DNA from 2 places in the Barrientosiimonas humi genome. Region 2 is predicted to be linked to the other one. Evidence: riboswitches for the same ligand, from Rfam matches in the RefSeq annotation. Region 2 holds a riboswitch; the other holds the start of a gene.

What was found. Region 2 has a riboswitch for thiamine pyrophosphate ahead of FB554_RS15465 (MFS transporter). Riboswitches for the same ligand answer to the same signal wherever they lie in the genome.
Region 1: another riboswitch for thiamine pyrophosphate. It lies ahead of thiM (hydroxyethylthiazole kinase); the one in region 2 lies ahead of FB554_RS15465 (MFS transporter).

Annotation. Positions count from the first base shown of each region.
Region 1 covers NZ_VFOK01000001.1:2,134,227-2,139,980, forward strand. The annotation lists gene FB554_RS10000 (carbohydrate ABC transporter permease) at 1-634, shown strand, start outside; gene FB554_RS10005 (carbohydrate ABC transporter permease) at 631-1,536, shown strand; gene thiD (bifunctional hydroxymethylpyrimidine kinase/phosphomethylpyrimidine kinase) at 1,744-2,589, opposite strand; gene thiE (thiamine phosphate synthase) at 2,673-3,323, opposite strand; partial or broken gene thiM (hydroxyethylthiazole kinase) at 3,320-4,149, opposite strand; TPP riboswitch at 4,141-4,264, opposite strand; gene FB554_RS10025 (glycoside hydrolase family 13 protein) at 4,324-5,754, opposite strand, start outside.
Region 2 covers NZ_VFOK01000001.1:3,325,155-3,330,908, reverse strand. The annotation lists gene FB554_RS15470 (AMP-binding protein) at 1-1,757, shown strand, start outside; gene FB554_RS15465 (MFS transporter) at 1,792-3,009, opposite strand; TPP riboswitch at 3,090-3,197, opposite strand; gene FB554_RS15460 (peptide MFS transporter) at 3,309-4,805, shown strand; gene FB554_RS15455 (MalY/PatB family protein) at 4,845-5,754, opposite strand, start outside.

The sequences.
Region 1 (5,754 bases), 1.2 Mb from region 2:
CGGCTCCAGCTCGGGCTCGGTGCGCGGGCTCAACCGGTCCTCGTTCTACCGCGTGGTGTCGTTCTTCCCCTACACGATCCCCGCCATCGTCATCGGCCTCATCTGGGCGCAGAACTTCGACCCGTCCAACGGCCTGATCAACGCCTTCCTGACCACGATCGGCCTCGACGGGTTCGAGTCGTACGCCTGGCTCGGCGAGGTGCGCTCGGCCATGCCTGCGTCGATGTTCGTGATCATCTGGGGCTTCGTCGGGTTCTACACGGTGCTGTTCGTCGCGGCCATCAAGGGCATCCCGTCCGAGCTGTACGACGCCGCTCGCGTCGACGGCGCCGGCCGGTTCCGGATGACCACCACGGTCACCCTGCCGATGATCCGCGAGACCATGCAGACGGCGTACATCTATCTGGGGGTCCTGGCCCTCGACGCGTTCGTCTACATGCAGGCGCTCAACCCCAGCGGCGGCCCGCAGAACTCCACCCTCGTCATGCCGCAGGTGCTGTTCAACACCGCGTTCAAGAAGGGCCAGTTCGGCATGGCGAGCGCGATGGGCGTGGTCCTCGCGGTCACGACGCTGCTGTTCGCGGCGCTGGTGTTCCTCGCGTTCCGCCTGATCCGTGGGAGGTCCGACCGATGAGCCTGACCACCGACCGGCAGACCGGTTGGCCCGTCACCGAGGAGCAGCCGCCGAAGCGGCGGCAGGGCCCGAGCGGCAGCGACCGCGCCGTGACGATCACCTCGCACGTGATCCTCGCGCTGTGGTCGGCCATCGTCATCCTGCCGATGCTGTGGGTCTTCCTGTCCTCGTGGAAGACCACGAGCGAGATCTTCGAGTCGCCGCTGTCGCTGCCGAGCACGCTGTCGTTCGACAACTACGTCTCCGCCTGGAACGACTCCAACGTCGGTCGCTACATGCTCAACTCGGTGATCGTGGTCAGCTGCGCGCTGGTGCTCGTCATGATCCTGGGCTCGATGGCGGCGTACTCGCTGGCCCGGTTCGACTTCCCCGGCAACCGGTTCATCTACTACCTGATCCTCGCCGGCAACACGTTCCCGATCTTCCTCGCGATCGTGCCGCTGTTCTTCGTGCTGCGGAACATGGGGCTACTCAACACCCTCCCCGGGCTGATCCTCGCCTACGTCGCGTTCGCCTTCCCGTTCACCGTGTTCTTCCTCTACCCCTTCTTCAAGGGACTGCCGCACGAGATCTCCGAGGCGGCCGAGATGGACGGCGCCGGCGAGTGGCGCACCTTCTTCCAGGTCATGCTGCCGATGGCGCGGCCGGGCATCGCCGCCGTCGCGATCTTCAACTTCCTCGGCCTGTGGAACCAGTTCCTGCTGCCCGTCGCGCTCAACACCAACGAGCGCAACTACGTGCTCTCCCAGGGCATGGCCGGGTTCGCCTCGTCCGCGGGCTACGCCGTCAACTTCGGTGCGCTGTTCGCGGCCGTCGTCATCACCGTGGTGCCCGTGCTCGTCGTGTACGTCATCTTCCAGCGACAGCTGCAGGGCTCGCTCTCCCAGGGGATGCTGAAGTAGCCGCGCGCATCATGCCGGTCGAGTAGCCGCGAGGCCCACCGAGCCGGTCGAGTAGCCGCGAGGCCAACCAAGCCGGTCGAGTAGCCGCGAGGCCAACCAAGCCGGTCGAGTAAGCCGCGAGACCCACCAAGCCGGTCGAGTAACCGCGAGGCCCACCAAGCCGGTCGAGTAGCCGCGAGGAACGAGCGGCGTATCGAGACCCCGCCCTCACCACCACTGGTGGAAGTGGTGCACCGGCCCGGAGCCGTGACCGATCTGCAGGTCGCGCCCGGCCTCGAGCCCTGCCGTGAGGTAGGCGCGCGCGTCGGTGACCGCCCGCACCCAGTCGCCGTCGCGCTGCGGCAGCAGCGCCGCGATCGAGGCCGAGAGCGTGCACCCGGTGCCGTGCGTGTGCGGGGTGTCGACCCGCGGCTGGCGCAGCACGTGCTGCCCGTCGGAATCGGCGTAGACGTCGACCGCCTCCGGACCCGACCCGTGACCGCCCTTCACCAGCACCCGCGGGATGCCGAGCTCGAGCAGCGAATCCGCCTGTCGCTGCTGGTCTTCCAGCGACTCGGCGACCTCGGCGCCGAGCAGGACCGCCGCCTCGTGCAGGTTCGGGGTGACCAGGTCGGTGTGCGGTGCCAGACGGCGTACGGCATCGACCGCGTCGTCGTCGAGCAGCCGGCTCCCGCTCGTGGACACCATGACCGGGTCGAGCACGACCGGGCAGTCGAGCAGGTCGTCGACCGCCGCCGTCACGGCCTCGACGATCGGCGCGCTGGCCAGCATCCCGATCTTGGCGGCGTCCAGCCGCACGTCGTCGACGAGCGTCGCGACCTGCTCGCGCACGAACTCCGGCGGCACCGGGTGCACGCCCGTCACGCCCTGGGTGCTCTGCGCCGTGAGCGCGGTCAGCACCGCGCAGCCGTAGGCGCCCAGCGCGCTGAACGACTTCAGGTCGGCCTGGATCCCGGCGCCGCCCGACGGGTCGCTCCCCGCGATCGTCAGCGCGACCGGTGGACGCGAACCACCCTCGCCCGCACCCTGCGCTGCGCGCTCCTCGCCGCTCATACCTTCTGTCGCGCTCGGTCGCACTCCGCTCCGGGCGCGTGCTCGTCCCTCGCCCGCACCCTGCGCTGCGGGCTCCTCGCCGCTCATAGCGCGATCCCTGTCTCCCACGCCGCGCGCAGGCGGGTCGCCTCGCCGCGCGGGTCGAGGCGGCCGCAGATCGCGCTGACCACCGCGACGCCGGAGATGCCCGACGTGCGCAGCTGCGGGACCTCGTCGACCCCGATCCCCCCGATCGCCACGCTCGGCAGCTCGGTGGCGTGGGCGATCGTGCGCACCCCCGCGGGCAGCAGCGGCGGCACCGTCACCTGCTTGGTGGCCGTCGGCCAGGCCGGGCCGATGCCGAGGTAGTCGACCTCGCCCGATTCCGCTGCGGCACGGGCCTGCTCGACGGTCTGCACCGACTGCCCGAGCCACCGGTCGGGGCCGATCAGCTCGCGCGCCTTGACCGGGTCGAGGTCGTCCTGACCGACGTGCGCCCCCGCCGCGCCGATCTCCTCGACCAGGTGCACCCGGTCGTTGATCAGCAGCGGCACCCCGGTCGGGGCGAGCGCCGCGACCAGGTCGCGGCCGAGGGCCACGACGTCGGCGTCGGACGCGTCGGGCTCACGCAGCTGCACGAGCGACACTCCCCCGGTCGTCGCCGCCACGACGGTGTCGACGAGCCGCCCGCGACCGGTCAGCTCGCTGCTCGTGACCAGATACAGCGACAGGTCCGGGATCCCGCGCCCGCTCACGCCAGCACCACGCGGTCAGCGAGCGCGTCGGGCTCGAGCGCGCTGAGCTCGTCGAGCAGGTTGACCGCGAACGACCCTGGACCGCTTGCGGATTCGGCTGCGACGTCAGCGGCGACGGTGAGCGTCGCGGTCGCCGCGACGGCGGCGACGAACGGGTCGTCGGTGACACCGGCGTACGCCGACATCAGCGCACCCAGCGCGCAGCCCACTCCGGTGACCCTGGTCATCAGCTCGTTGCCGTGCGCACGCGCACGAGCCGGTCCTCGTGGACGATGTGGTCGACGGCGCCGCTGACCGCGACGACCGGGCCGGACAGCGACAGGCCGCGCGCGGGCAGGGTCGCCTGCTCCGGGGCGTCGAGCGAGTCGACCCCGCGGCCGCCTCCCCCGCCGGCCACCGCGAGCACCTCGCTGGCGTTGCCGCGGACGATGGCGGGCTTCCCCGACGACAGCAGCTCGTGCACCAGCGACGTGCGCCAGCGCAGCGAGCCCACCGCGACCGGGTCGAGCACCCAGGGGGTGCCCGCCTCGTCGGCGGCCCTGGCCGCCACCTTCATCGCCTCGGCGGTCGACTCGGTCAGCGTGCCGACGTTGATCAGCACCCCGTCGGCGACCGCGGCGAAGTCGCCGGCCTCGCGCGGGTTGTCCACCATCGCCGGCGCGGCGCCGACGGCGAGCAGCACGTTGGCGGTCCAGCCGGTGACGACGGAGTTGGTGAGGCACTGCACGAGCGGAGCCCGCTCGCGCAGCGCGGCGAGCGCCTCGGCGAGGTCGGCTGGGCCGACGTCCGCGCGGGTCGTGGTGGGCTCGGACTGGGTGGTCGACATCGTTGACGTCCCTTCGCTAGTACGACCTAGATCAGGTGCGACGGGTGTGATCTCAGCCGTGCCGAGCCGAGGCTCTCGCCTCTCCGTCCCGGGCACAGCACCCCGCGTCGTGTGTCCTCGACCCTAACCCGGGGGTGCGGCCTGCGCCTCACCCCCGGGTGGTCGTCCCACCGCTCAGACCGCGGTGCGCACCCAGGCGGTCGCCTCGCCCGGCAGCCGGCCGTCGACGAGCGGACGGGTGGTGAGCACCACCTCGCCCGCGGGGAGCTCGGCCGGCTCGGTGCCGAAGGTCGTCACCACGTGCCAGCCGCCGGGGCGCGAGAAGTGCAGCACGCCCTCGGGCGCGGGCTCCCAGGTGAGCTCCTCGTCGGTCTGCAGCTGCGCCCGCAGCGCCAGGGCGCGGCGGTAGAGCTCCAGCGGAGCCTCCGGGTCGCCCGACTGGGCCTCCACGGAGACCGCCCCGAACGACTCCGGCTGGGGCAGGTGCGCGGCCGAGCTGCCGAAGCCGTACGACGGGCCGGTGGTCGACCACGGCAGCGGCACCCGGCAGCCGTCGCGGCCGATCTGCTCGCCGCCGGTGCGCAGGAAGGTCGGGTCCTGGCGCCGGTCCTGCGGGATGGCCGCGACCTCTTCGAGCCCGAGCTCCTCGCCCTGGTAGAGGTAGGCCGAGCCGGGCAGCGCGAGCATGAACGCGGTCGCCGCGCGGGCCCGGCGCGCCCCGACCTGCGGGTCGATGGCCGGCGTGGTCCCGCCCGAGCGCAGCCACTCGTTCGCGAAGCGGACCATCACGTCGGCGCTGGCCGCGGTGTCCTTGCCCTGCAGCGCGTAACGAGTGGGGTGGCGCACCACGTCGTGGTTGGACAGCACCCACGTGGTCGACGAGCCCGAGGCCGCCGCCTGGGCCAGGTTGTCGGTGACGACCTCGCGGAAGGCCGTGGCGTCGAAGTCGGCCTCGAGCAGGTCGAAGTTGAACGCCTGGCCCAGCCCCTGCGGGCTGGCGTAGCGCGCCCGTCGCTCCGGCGTGGCGACCCACGCCTCGGCCACGGCCGTGCGCGGCGGGTCGTAGCTGTTCAGCACCTGCCGCCAGTCGGCGTAGATCTCGTGCACCTCGTCGCGGTCCCACATCGGGTGCTCGCCGGTGCCGGCCTCGAGCGCGAGCAGCTCGGCGTGGGTGGGCAGCTGCTCCGGCAGGTCCTTGGCGAGCCCGTGCGCGACGTCGACCCGGAACCCGTCGACCCCGCGGTCGCTCCAGAAGCGCAGCGTCGTGAGGAAGTCCTCGCGCACCTCCTGGTTGGCCCAGTTGAGGTCGGGCTGCTCGGGGGCGAAGTAGTGGTGGTACCACTGCCCGTCGCCCATCGGGTGCCACGCGGGGCCACCGAAGCCGGACTCCCAGTCCGACGGCGGCAGCTCGCCGTCCTGGCCGCGCCCGTCGCGGATGACGTAGCGGTCGCGGGCCGGCGACCCCTTCGGCGCGGCCAGCGCCTCCTGGAACCAGGCGTGCCGGTCGCTGGTGTGGTTGGGGACGATGTCGACGATGACCTTGATCCCGGCTGCGTGCAGCGCGGCGACCAGCTCGTCGAACTCCTCCAGGGTCCCGATGGTGGG
Region 2 (5,754 bases):
GAACCACCAGCCCCACCGAGGCCTACCGCGCCGTCCGCGACCGGCTCATCGAGCAGCGCGACGACTACACCGCGGCCACCACCGACTTCGCCTGGCCCGAGGTGGGCCCGTCGTTCAACTGGGCGATCGACTGGTTCGACGCGAACGCCCGCGGCAACGACGCGCCGTGCCTCACGATCGTGGAGCAGGACGGCACCGTCAGGTCCGTGACGTTCGACGAGATGGCGCGCCAGTCCGACCAGGTGGCAAGGCTTCTCGCCGACAACGGGGTCGGACGTGACGACGCGGTGATCGTCATGCTCGGCAACCAGGTCGAGCTGTGGCAGACGATGCTCGCGATCATGAAGCTCGGCGCCGTGATCATGCCGACCACCACCGCCGTCGGCCCCGCCGACCTGGTCGACCGCATGGAGCGCGGCCGGGCGAGGGCTGTGGTGACCAGCGCCGCCGAGGCGCACAAGCTCGACGCCGTGCCCGGCGACTACCTGCGCTTCGCCATCCCCGACCCGGGCGAGGCCGGCGGGGTGCCGGACGGCTGGGTCGACCTGCACCAGGCGTACGGCATCGACGCGGAGCCCGCCCCGCACCCGGGCAACGCGAGCACCGACCGGGTGCTGCTCTACTTCACCTCGGGCACGACCTCCAAGCCCAAGCTGGTCGAGCACACGCACGTGTCCTACCCGGTCGGACACCTGTCGACGATGTACTGGCTCGGGCTGGGGCCCGGCGACGTGCACCTGAACATCTCCAGCCCCGGCTGGGCCAAGCACGCGTGGTCGTGCTTCTTCGCGCCGTGGATCGCGCAGGCGTGCATCTTCATCGACAACTACTCCCGCTTCGACCCGGCCGCGCTGCTCGAGACGCTGAGCAAGAACCAGGTGACCAGCCTGTGCGCGCCGCCGACGGTGTGGCGGATGCTCATCAAGTCCGACCTGGGCGACAAGCCGGGCGCGCTGCGCGAGGTCATCGGCGCCGGCGAGCCGCTCAACCCCGAGATCATCGAGCAGGTGCGCAAGGCCTGGGACCTGCCGCTGCGCGACGGTTATGGGCAGACGGAAATGACTGCGGCAGTAGGCAATACGCCGGGGTCGGAGCTGAAGCCGGGGTCGATGGGCAAGCCGTTGCCCGGCGTGCCGGTGGCGCTGGTCGACCCGCTCACCGGTGAGCGCGTCGAGCCCGACGCCGACGGGGTGGCCGAGGGTGAGCTGTGCCTCGACCTGTCGGCCCACCCGCTGCCGCTGATGACCGGGTACCAGGGCGACGAGGAGCGCAACGCCGAGGCAATGGCCGGCGGTTTCTACCACACCGGCGACGTGGCGACGCTCGACGCGAACGGGTCGATCACGTACGTCGGGCGCACCGACGACGTGTTCAAGGCCAGCGACTACAAGATCAGTCCGTTCGAGCTGGAGTCGGTGCTGATCGAGCACGTGGCGGTGGCCGAGGCGGCCGTCGTGCCCGCACCCGACTCGGTGCGCCTGGCCGTGCCGAAGGCGTACGTCGCGGTCGCCTCCGGTCACGAGCCGGACGCCGCGACGGCCGAGTCGATCCTGCGGCACGCCCGCGAGCGGCTGGCGCCGTGGCAGCGGGTGCGGCGCATCGAGTTCTTCGAGCTGCCGAAGACCATCAGCGGCAAGATCCGCCGCGTCGAGCTGCGCCAGCGCGAGGCCGACAACCCTTCCGACGAGCCCCGCGAGAACGGACTCATCGGCGACGGTCGGGAGTGGCGCGACGACGAGTTCGGACTGCGCGGCTGACCCGACCGCTCGCCCGGATCAGCCCGGTGAGGGGTCAGGCGAGCGGGGCGCGACGGTCGGGCTCGGGGCCGGCCAGCGCACCCACCACCAGCAGCAGCGCGGCGACCACGAGCACCAGCCGCACCGCGACCTCGGCGCCCAGCGCCTCCTGCAGCGGCGGCAGCCAGAACGGGTAGAGCGCCGGCAGCACGATCGACAGCGAGTAGCCCACGCCGTAGCCGCTGGAGCGCACCTGCGCGGGGAACCGCTCGGCGAGATAGGCGCCGACGGGCCCGTACGCCGTCACGGTCACCACCTGCAGGGCGGCGGCGCCGAGCACCACCACGGCGAGCGACCGCGACGCCCCGGTGAGCGCGTGCGCGAGCGGGGCGAGCAGCACGGCCGCCGCCCCGAACGCCACGAAGAACGCCCGTCGACCGGTGCGCTGCGACAGCTCGCCCGCGGCGAGCATCGTCACCGCCGACACCAGCGTCGCGATCAGCATGACGAACGGCACCGTGGCGGGGTCGAGCGCGGTGGACGCGCGCAGCTCACCGGTCAGCACCGGCACGGCCATCTGGGTGAACAGCCACAGCCCGGTCATCAGCACGAAGACCTGCCACAGCTGCCGGCGCCACTGCCCGATCACGATGTCCCGCAACGGGTTCGGGCGTCGCTCGGCCCGCTTCCAGGCCGGCGCGTCGGAGACCCCGCGGCGGTAGTAGAGCAGCATCGCGGCCGCCAGCAGAGCACCCACGGCGAACGGGACGCGCCAGGCCCAGTCGGCGTACGCGTCGACGCCGAGCACCTCGACGAGCGTCAGTGTTAGCGCGGCGATCGAGGCGTTGGCCAGCGGCGACATCGCCATGACGGCGCCGCTCAGGCCGCCGCGCCGCTCAGGCCGCGACCACTCCATCGCCAGTGGGATGGCCGCGGTGTACTCACCTCCCAGGAAGATGCCGCCGAGGAACCGTAGCGCCACGAACGCCCAGAGCGTCGCCGCCCCGAGCGTGGTGTGCCCCGGCACCAGCGCGATCGCCGCCGTGGTCGCCGCGATGCCCGCGATCGCGATGCGGGTCGTGCTGGTGCGGCCGCGGCGGTCGGCGACCGCGCCGAAGATCGCGGCGCCCAGCGGCCGGCCGAGCAGCGTGGCCACGAACACCAGGCCCGTCTGGGCCGCGGTGCTGCCCGGCCCGAGCACCCGGTCGCTGACCGGGGCGAGGGCGATCACGGGCAGGAAGATGTCGACCTGGTCGACGTAGTTGCCGAGCATCCCGCCGCGGGTCGCCCGCCTCCGGGCAGGGCTGTCCGGCGTGAATCTCGTTCTGGCAGAACCGATCTGCGACACGGCAGACGACGGCATCGGAGTCTCCCTTCGGCGGCATGACCCGCATCAGGTGTGACGGTCGGCGCGGCAGCAGCGCCCTCTCAGCCCCTCCTGGGACTCCCGCGATGGATGTGCGAAGTGACCACCAGCGTACGACCCGACAGGAGTGCCCTAGGAACGCGCCGTACGGTGGACGGCGGCTTTCGGGCCCCCAAGTCCAGAATCGAAAGGCAAGTGACCTGAGCATGTCGGCCACCCCCACCGACACCGGGGCGACTCCCGCCGAGAAGACCTTCCTCGGCCACCCGCGCGGACTCGCGACCCTCTTCAACGTCGAGCTGTGGGAGCGCTTCTCCTACTACGGGATGCGCGCCATCCTGCTCTACTACCTCGTCGACACGGCCGCGAACGGCGGGCTGGGGCTCGACGACACGTTGGGCGAGGCGGTGGTCGCGACGTACGGCGCCGCGGTCTACCTGCTGTCGATCATCGGCGGCTGGCTCGCCGACCGGATGATCGGCGCGCGCCGGTCCGTGCTCTACGGCGGCCTCATCATCATGGCCGGCCACCTGTCGCTGGCCGTCCCCGGCGCCGGCTTCTCCTGGCTCGGCATCGCACTCGTCGCCCTCGGCACCGGTCTGCTGAAGCCGAACGTGTCCACCATGGTCGGGCACCTCTACACCGACCGCGACCCGCGCCGCGACGCCGGCTTCTCGATCTTCTACGTCTCCATCAACATCGGCGCGTTCTTCGCCCCGTTCGTGGTGGCCTTCCTGCGCAACCGCTGGGGCTACCACGCCGGCTTCTCCGCGGCAGCCGTCGGCATGGGCATCGCGCTGGTGCTCTACTACCTCGGCCGCAAGCGGCTGGACCCCGACAGCGACAAGGCTCCGAACCCCGTCGACGACACGGCGCGGCGCCGCGCCGGGCTGATCGGACTCGGCGTCGTCGGCGGTGTCGCGGTGCTCATCGGCCTGCTCCGCGTCGTGCGCGGTGGCTATGCCGCCGCCGTCATCGACACGGTGGCGCTGCTGTCGGTCGCCGCCTCGGTCACGTACTTCGTCGTGATGTTCCGCAGCAAGCGAGTCACCCCGACCGAGCGACGCCACCTGCGGGCCTACCTCCCGATGTGGATCGCCGCGGTGCTGTTCTGGATGATCTTCGAGCAGGCCGCGACCAAGATGGCGACCTTCGCCGCGCGGCGCACCGACCTGGACTCGCTGGGCTTCCGCTTCGAGGAGGAGTGGTTCCAGTCGATCAACCCGATCACCATCACCCTCCTCGCACCGCTGTTCGGTCTGCTGTGGCTGGCCCGCTCCGGCAAGTTCCCGAGCACGCCGATGAAGTTCGCGATGGGTGTGGCCATCGCGGGAATCTCGTTCGTGCTGCTGGGAATCGCCGCGAACTACTACGAGGGTCCGACCGCCCCGGTGTGGGTGCTCGGCGGCGTGTTCGTCGTGCAGACGCTCGGTGAGCTGTGCCTGTCGCCGGTCGGTCTCTCGGCCACGACGGTGCTGGCCCCGAAGGCGTTCGCGTCGCAGGCGATGGCGCTGTGGTTCCTGTCGTCGGCGACCGGTCAGTCGATCGCCGCGCAGGCCATCCGGCTCACCGAGGACACCCCCGACGCGCAGTTCTTCACGGTTCTCGGCGTCATCGCCGTCGCGTTCGGTGTGGTGCTCGCGCTGCTGTCGCCGTGGGCGCACCGGCAGATCGCCGACGCCGAGCCCGAGGTGGCCAGGTAGGGCGGTCGCCGGGGTCTCGATACGCGCTCGTTCCTCGCGCTACTCGACCGGCTCGAGCGCTGCGGCCATGCGGTCGACGGCGGCGGTGATCACCTCGGGCGAGGTGCCGAGGTTGAAGCGCACCCACCCGGCGCCCTGGTCGGGGTCGTACCAGGTGCCCGCGCTGACGATCACGCCCCCGCGCCGGAACGTCGCGACCGGGTCGTCGACGCCCAGCCCCCGGCAGTCGAGCCAGGCGAGGAAGGTCGCCTGGCTCGGCACCGGGCGTACGTCGGGGAGACGCTGCGCGAGCAGCTCACCCAGCAGCCGGCGCCGGTCGGCCAGCTCGCCGAGCAGCTGGTCGAGCCACGGCCCGCCGTGGTCGTACGCCGCGGTCGCCGCGATCACCCCGAGGTGGTTGGCGCCGTGAGTCAGCACCTCAGGCAGCGCCGCGAGACGCTCCTTGGCGTCGGGCCCGGCGAACGCCAGCGCCGCCTTGATCCCGGCCAGGTTGAACGCCTTCGACCCGCTCATCAGGGCGACGCCGCGGGCGGCCTCGGGCAGACTCAGATACGGCGTGTACGTCGTCCCCGGCTGCACGAGCGGCGCGTGAATCTCGTCCGACAGCACCAGGATCCGGCGTTCGTCGGCCAGCCGCGCGAGCGCCCGCAGCTCGTCGGCGGTGTGCACCGTGCCGGTCGGGTTCTGCGGGTTGCACAGCACGTATGCCCCGCCCGGCCCGGCCTCGACGAACGCCCGGTCGAGCGCGTCGAGGTCGAGCCGCAGGTCGGCGCCGAGCGGAGCCTTCACCAGGCGCCGACCGGTGGCGGCGACGAAGCCGTAGAACGAGTCGTAGCACGGCGGGCTCAGCACCACGCCCGCCTCGCGGGGCACGTTGTGCACGAGCAGCGCCTCGATCCCCGACATCACGTCGGGCACGCTCATCGCCGCGCCGGGGTCGGGCGACCAG